Regions from separate parts of the Xenorhabdus griffiniae genome, predicted to be linked through region 3. Evidence: predicted binding sites of a transcription regulator. Region 3 holds the regulator's gene; each other region holds the start of a gene.

Region 1 (2,283 bases), 1.7 Mb from region 3:
AACCAAAAATACGGACAGGATCCCTTTCGAATGTTCACTTAGTTGAGCAGATATCTCTTGCAAGCTCTGCATCGCCACAAATTCGTTGGAAACCAACTTGGTTGCCATGATACTGCCGACTTTCAGCGCTTCATCACTTGGAATACCAATGATCCATGCAAACGGATAAAACACATATCCCATACACTCCTGGAAAGTAATACCAAAGACCAGATGGAAAATTGCGTTAACTCCTGCAATCAAGGCAATAAAACCGATCAACATCGCAGTGACAATCAAAGCAACTTTGAAGCCCGCCAAAATATAATCGCCCAGCATTTCAAAGAAACTTTGCCCCTCATGGAGGTTGCTCATATGAATATCTTCTTCATTCTCAACAGAATAAGGATTAATGAGAGATAAGATGATAAAAGTGCTGAACATATTCAGTATCAGTGCCGCGACTACATATTTTGCATCCAGCATCGTCATGTAAGCACCGACAATAGCCATAGATACGGTAGACATTGCCGTCGCCGCCATCGTATACATCCGGCGTTCAGACATCTTGCCCAGCACATTTTTATAAGCAATAAAATTCTCTGATTGCCCCAAAATCAATGAACTCACCGCATTAAATGATTCCAGTTTACCCATACCGTTAATTTTAGACAGCACAGTACCAATCACACGAATGATAATGGGTAGCACTTTGATGTGTTGCAAAATACCAATCAGGGCGGAAATAAAAATGATAGGACACAATACATTCAGGAAGAAAAAGGCCAGGTTCGCTTCTATCATGCCACTGAAAACAAAGCTGGTACCTTTTGCAGCGTAAGATAATAGATGGACAAATAAATCGTCAAATCCTTTAACTATCCCCAAACCCACGTTAGAATTCAGGAAGAACCATGCCAGAAAGAGTTCGATTATAAGCAACTGAATAATATAACGAATCTTAATTTCCTTCCGGTTATTACTCGCCAAAACCGCCAGGCCGCCAATGACGACCAAAGCGAGTAAAAAATGTAAAATATGAGACGTAGTCATAAAGAAGAGCTCCAAACACGATTCTGTGCAAATTTAGATCTGTATTTTATGTAACACATGACAGTAAAGTTTGATGATTATCACGTTAATTTACTATTCAAGTGACTACAAATCTCTATTTAGCTAACTCGATCACATTTTAATAATCGTCTCCCTAAGTGGAATGCGTATTATTCCCCCAATAAACGGAGCATTTCCTCTTCATCAATCACAGCAATTCCCAGTTCATTGGCTTTAGCTAACTTGGAACCCGCAGCTTCACCTGCAATAACCAGATCTGTTTTCTTAGATACACTTCCTGTCACTTTTGCGCCTAAGGCTGTCAGCTTATCTTTAGCTTCGTCTCGGGATAAACGGCTCAATGAACCCGTCAATACGACTGTCTTACCAGCAAATGGACTGTCGATTTCATCAAGGTTCAGGCTTTCAGTCGATTGCCAATGGATACCAATATTGTTAACTAGATCATCAATTACCACCTGATTGTGTGGCTCATTAAAGAAATTCACAACATGGCTGGCAACAACACTTCCTACATCCTGCACCGCAATCAGGGCTTCAATGTCCGCTGCACGTAATTTTTCTAACGTGCCAAAATGAGCAACCAGATTGGCGGCAGTCGCTTCACCCACTTCACGAATACCCAAAGAGTAAATAAAGCGTGCAAAAGTGGTTTTCTTCGCTTTCTCCAAGGCATTAATGACATTTTGCGCAGACTTAGGCCCCATTCGCTCAAGACCTGTTAATTTTCCGGCTGTCAGTCGGAAAAGATCTGCCGGCGTTTTGACATACTCTTTATCTACAAGCTGCTCAATAATTTTTTCACCCATGCCATCAACATCCATGGCACGGCGGGAAACAAAATGTTTCAGTGCCTCTTTACGCTGCGCTCCACAGAACAAGCCTCCGGTACAACGAGCAACCGCCTCACCTTCAACACGCTCTATATCTGAGCCACAAACCGGACAATGTATGGGAAAAATCACTTCCTGAGTATCTGCTGGCCTGTTTTCATGAACGACGCTCACGACTTGTGGGATAACATCTCCGGCACGACGAATAATCACCGTATCACCAATACGCAATCCCAGACGATCAATTTCATCTGCATTATGCAGCGTGGCATTACTCACCGTAACACCGGCCACCAATACCGGCTCCAAACGAGCAACCGGAGTAATGGCGCCAGTACGCCCTACCTGAAACTCGACATCACGGATGATAGTTATCTGCTCTTGGGCCGGAAACTTG
Region 2 (2,283 bases), 1.3 Mb from region 3:
TATGGTCATAGTCACTCTTGTTAGATTAAAAATAGTTAATAGAACACACTATCTATTAGTACAAAATGCTATGACATTAGCAAATTTTGCAATGAAAGGAAGAGAAGATCACACAAACGATAGGGCCAGAATCATCTGACCCTTGATGAAAGGCATTACAGCAGACGACGAGCAGCCTCCACAACTATCCCCAGCGCATTGCTTTCTGTTTTCTTCAGCAGCTCAACATCTGGGATTTCCTGTTGGGTACGGTTAACAATCACGCCAGCAACCATACCGGCACGCAGTCCCTGACTGGCACACATGGTCAGCAATGTTGCTGATTCCATCTCAAAATTCATTACGCCCATTTCTTGCCATTCTTTCATCGAACCCTGGAAACGACGAACGACACGGCCAGAATAAGTGTCGTAACGTTCCTGGCCGGGATAGAAGGTATCGGAAGATGCCGTAATACCAACATGGGTCGCAGAACCAGAGGCTTTTGCTGCTTCATACAGGGCATTCGTACACTCAAAATCAGCAACTGCCGGGAACTCCATTGGGGCAAAATGCAGGCTGGCGCCGTCCAAACGAACCGCCGCAGTCGTCACCAATACATCCCCTACATTAATATGTGGCTGAATTGCCCCCGTTGTTCCGATACGCAGGAAAGTACGTACCCCCAACTGTGCCAGTTCCTCTACAGCAATCGACGTTGAGGGGCCTCCAATGCCTGTAGAGCAGACAACCACAGCTTTTCCGTTAACTTCTGCACGCCAGGTTGTAAATTCACGGTGGGAAGCCAAATGTACTGGGTTATCCATCAGTCGCGCAATTTTCTCAACACGGTTAGGATCGCCGGGTACAATCGCCAGAGTTGCGCCTTGCAGGTCGCTTTTGGTGATACCTAAGTGAAACACATCAGACATATCAGACTCCTCAACGGACAAAAATATGAATACCTAAATTTAGTCAATACTCTGACATTTTTTAGTGATTGAAATCATCTTTAATTGAGATAAGAAAGAAACACATACATTAATTTGTGATAAAAATCACATTTAAAAGGTAGCGCCCGTTACAGAGCACTATCACTATTCACATAAGCCATTCACATGACGAGATTAAGAAGCAGTACACCACACAATCCAATCCCCCATGCAATTGTGGTAGGAATCGACCAAACGATAATCTGCTGCCTTGCACTTTTAATCCCCATCATCCGGTTAACTACCCAGAAAAAACAGTCATTGAAGTAACTGAAAAACAGTGTGCCCATCATCGCAGCTTGAGCCGCCACCAACAGATTAACATCCGGTATCTGTTTGATAACTGGCGCAGAAATAGACGCCGCAGTTATCATTGCCACTGTGCCAGAGCCTTGAATTATGCGTATCAGTGTCGCAATGATAAATGGGATCAAAACAGGTGTTATGGGCAGGCTGGCAATATAGTGCGCCAATATCGTCCCTGTTGCGCCTTCGTTCAACACTGCACCTAATGCCCCTCCCGCTCCTGACACCAATAAAATAATGCCTACCGTTTTTAACCCTGTTTCCAGATGTTCAATTACTTCATGCTTACTGACGTTTGGCATTAAGGTATAAACCGCCAGTAATACACTGATTGCTAGCGCGATAATGGGGGAGCCTAGAAAATCAAAAATCTGAAAATAGAAAGCATTCTCCTTACCGGCAAACTCATCAGTTTTCAGTATCATTCCATTAATTACGCCAATAAAAATCAGAATAATTGGCACGACGATGGGTAAAAGAGAAAGAAATAGGCTTGGAAGTGATTTTTGCTCTTTCTCTTCCAGATAACGCTGATGAACTTGTGATAAGTTTTCTGTTCTTTCTTCTGTATCACCAAGTTGATATTCAGGATATTTAGTCTCCAGCCACTTTGCATAGCAGGTAATACCAATAACACAGGGTACCGCCAGTATCATACCTGTCAGCATCATTTTGCCGATACTCACCCCAAATATTCCGGCGACACCAAGCGGCCCTGGCGTTGGCGGAACGATATGGTGAGTGACCACTAACCCTCCTGCCAGAGCAACCCCAAGGGACAGTACATTGCGTTTACCTTTCTTCGCCAATGCCTTCACCAGCGGATAGAGGATCACAAAAGCTGAATTTACAAATATGGGGATACTGACAATATAACCGGTAATCGCCAAAGCCCACTCTTCGCGCCTTTTACCTAACCATTTAATCAGGCTATAAGCGATCTGCTCTGTTGCTCCCGATACTTCCAATATTCGCCCCATAATGCATCCCAATCCAATCACAATAC
Region 3 (2,283 bases):
CGGCATTTAAATTGGCACGTCGTTATGCGATTACCCGTTATCATCCGAATAAAACCAAAATCATTGCATTCCATCAGGCATTTCATGGTCGTACCTTTTTCACGGTTTCGGTGGGAGGGCAACCGAAGTATGCCGAAGAGTTTGGGCCTAAACCCGCCGATATTGTTCATGTGCCTTTTAACGATCTGGATGCCGTTAGAGCGGAAATCGATGATCACACTTGTGCTGTTGTTTTGGAGCCAATCCAAGGTGAAGGAGGAGTGACTCCTGCGACAATGGCGTTTCTGCATGGGGTGCGGGAATTGTGTGATAAGCATCAGGCTTTGTTGGTCTTTGATGAAGTCCAGAGTGGAATAGGGCGCACGGGGCAGTTATATGCTTACCAGCATTATGGCGTACAGCCGGATATCTTGACGACGGCAAAAGCACTGGGGGGCGGTTTTCCCATCAGTGCAATGTTAACGACAGATAAAATCGCGGCGGCAATGGAAACGGGCGCCCATGGAACGACTTATGGTGGAAACCCATTGGCTTGTCGTATCGGTTGTGTCGTACTGGATATTATCAATACGCCAGAAGTGCTGATGGGCGTGGAAAAACGGCACGATATGCTCATTCATGCTTTGGAAAAGATGAACCAAAAATATGGTATCTTTCGTGAATTTCGCGGAAAAGGCTTGCTTATTGGGGCTGTATTGAAAGCTGAATATCAGGGCAAGGCCAAAGAAATATTGCAGCAGGCGGCAGAACTGGGATTGATGTTATTAAGTGCAGGAGACAGCATCTTGCGCTTTACACCATCACTGATTATTCCTGAGGACGAAATCACAGAGGGTATGGTGCGGCTGGAAATGGCGATATCCCGTTGGTTAAACAAATAACAGTAAAAAAGCCAGTGCGAAGTAATAGATTGCACTGGCTGAGTTTCGGTTTATTGGGAATTAACGCGTCCCATAAACGACGATGGTTTTGCCATGTGCAGAGATCAGGCTTTGATCTTCCAGCATTTTCAAAATACGGCCAACCGTTTCACGGGAGCAACCCACAATCTGCCCAATTTCCTGACGTGTGATTTTGATTTGCATACCATCAGGGTGAGTCATTGCATCAGGCTGTTTGGCCAAATTGAGCAATGTCTGGGCGATACGGCCTGTAACGTCCAGAAAGGCTAAGTTACCTACTTTTTCAGAAGTGGTTTGTAGGCGACTTGCCATCTGAGCAGATAAACGCATCAGAATATCAGGATTGACCTGAATTAACTGGCGAAATTTCTTATAGGAAATTTCAGCCACTTCACAGGCACTTTTGGCTCGTACCCATGCAGTACGTTCTTGCCCCTCTTCAAATAATCCAAGTTCACCAATGAAATCCCCCTGATTTAAATAAGAGAGAATCATTTCCTTACCTTCTTCATCTTTTATTAGAACAGCAACTGAACCTTTAACAATGTAGTAAAGCGTTTCTGCTTTCTCACCTTGATGAATAAGCGTGCTCTTGGATGGATATTTGTGAATATGGCAGTGTGACAAAAACCATTCAAGAGTAGGGTCTGTTTGTGGCTTGCCGAGAACCATTCGCTTTATCCTCTGTTGTTATTTCTGCCTTTATGATGTGAGAAACTGTCGTTCCTCTTCAGGCTGGCTTTATAAAGTCAATAGCTTAACATATTAGCCTGCTGAAAAACTGACAAGCGGGAATTTTATATGGATTATAAAGATGCCAAAATTTAGGCATATTGATCTTAACCCATATACCTTGCCAGTCCACGCTTGTAACCTTGTTTGTAACACAGGAAAGCGCTTCTGTCTTCTCTTGTATCGCTTCAGCATATTAGACTGACTGCCAGATTACCAGAAATCAGGCAGAAGAGTTGGTTTTATTGATTTTACATTTATATACCTATCGTCTTTCAAGATGTGTTTTATACGCATTAAACTTCAAGCTGCAATTTACAACACGATATGAAACCTGATTTCTCCCCGCTTCGCGGGGGAGAAATTACATGCATCTTGGAGTGAGATTGGTATACAAGGAAAAAATTTTGTCACAAAAAATAACCTGCTTATTTAAATAAAACAGGTAACATTATTTTTTGTTACCTGTTTTATTAAAAATTAAATAGAGATTAAATTACGAGATTTTTTTGCCTTCCAGTAATTGTTTAACAAGCGGTGCCATAATTAATTCCATTGCCAACCCCATTTTTCCACCAGGAACAACGATAGTATTTATGCCGGAAATAAATGAACCCTGAAGCATCGCGAGCAAATAAGGGAAATTAAT

Evidence for each region. Region 3 encodes CRP, which controls carbon source genes, mostly activating them, when cyclic AMP is high. Its sites were predicted from a motif close to ATGTGANNNNNNTCACAT; they were not measured.
Region 1: WDV75_RS15060 (NupC/NupG family nucleoside CNT transporter) is a predicted target of CRP. The motif match lies at 1,101-1,118, and genes of this name have one in related genera.
Region 2: udp (uridine phosphorylase) is a predicted target of CRP. The motif match lies at 1,026-1,043, and genes of this name have one in related genera.

What each region holds. Positions count from the first base shown of each region.
Region 1 is NZ_CP147737.1:3,415,473-3,417,755, reverse strand. It holds gene WDV75_RS15060 (NupC/NupG family nucleoside CNT transporter) at 1-1,032, opposite strand, end outside; gene ligA (NAD-dependent DNA ligase LigA) at 1,203-2,283, opposite strand, start outside.
Region 2 is NZ_CP147737.1:3,780,506-3,782,788, forward strand. It holds gene WDV75_RS16905 (tyrosine-protein phosphatase) at 1-9, opposite strand, end outside; gene udp (uridine phosphorylase) at 156-911, opposite strand; gene WDV75_RS16915 (GntP family permease) at 1,094-2,283, opposite strand, start outside.
Region 3 is NZ_CP147737.1:344,332-346,614, forward strand. It holds gene WDV75_RS01570 (aspartate aminotransferase family protein) at 1-881, shown strand, start outside; gene crp (cAMP-activated global transcriptional regulator CRP) at 942-1,574, opposite strand; gene WDV75_RS01580 (phosphoribulokinase) at 2,131-2,283, opposite strand, start outside.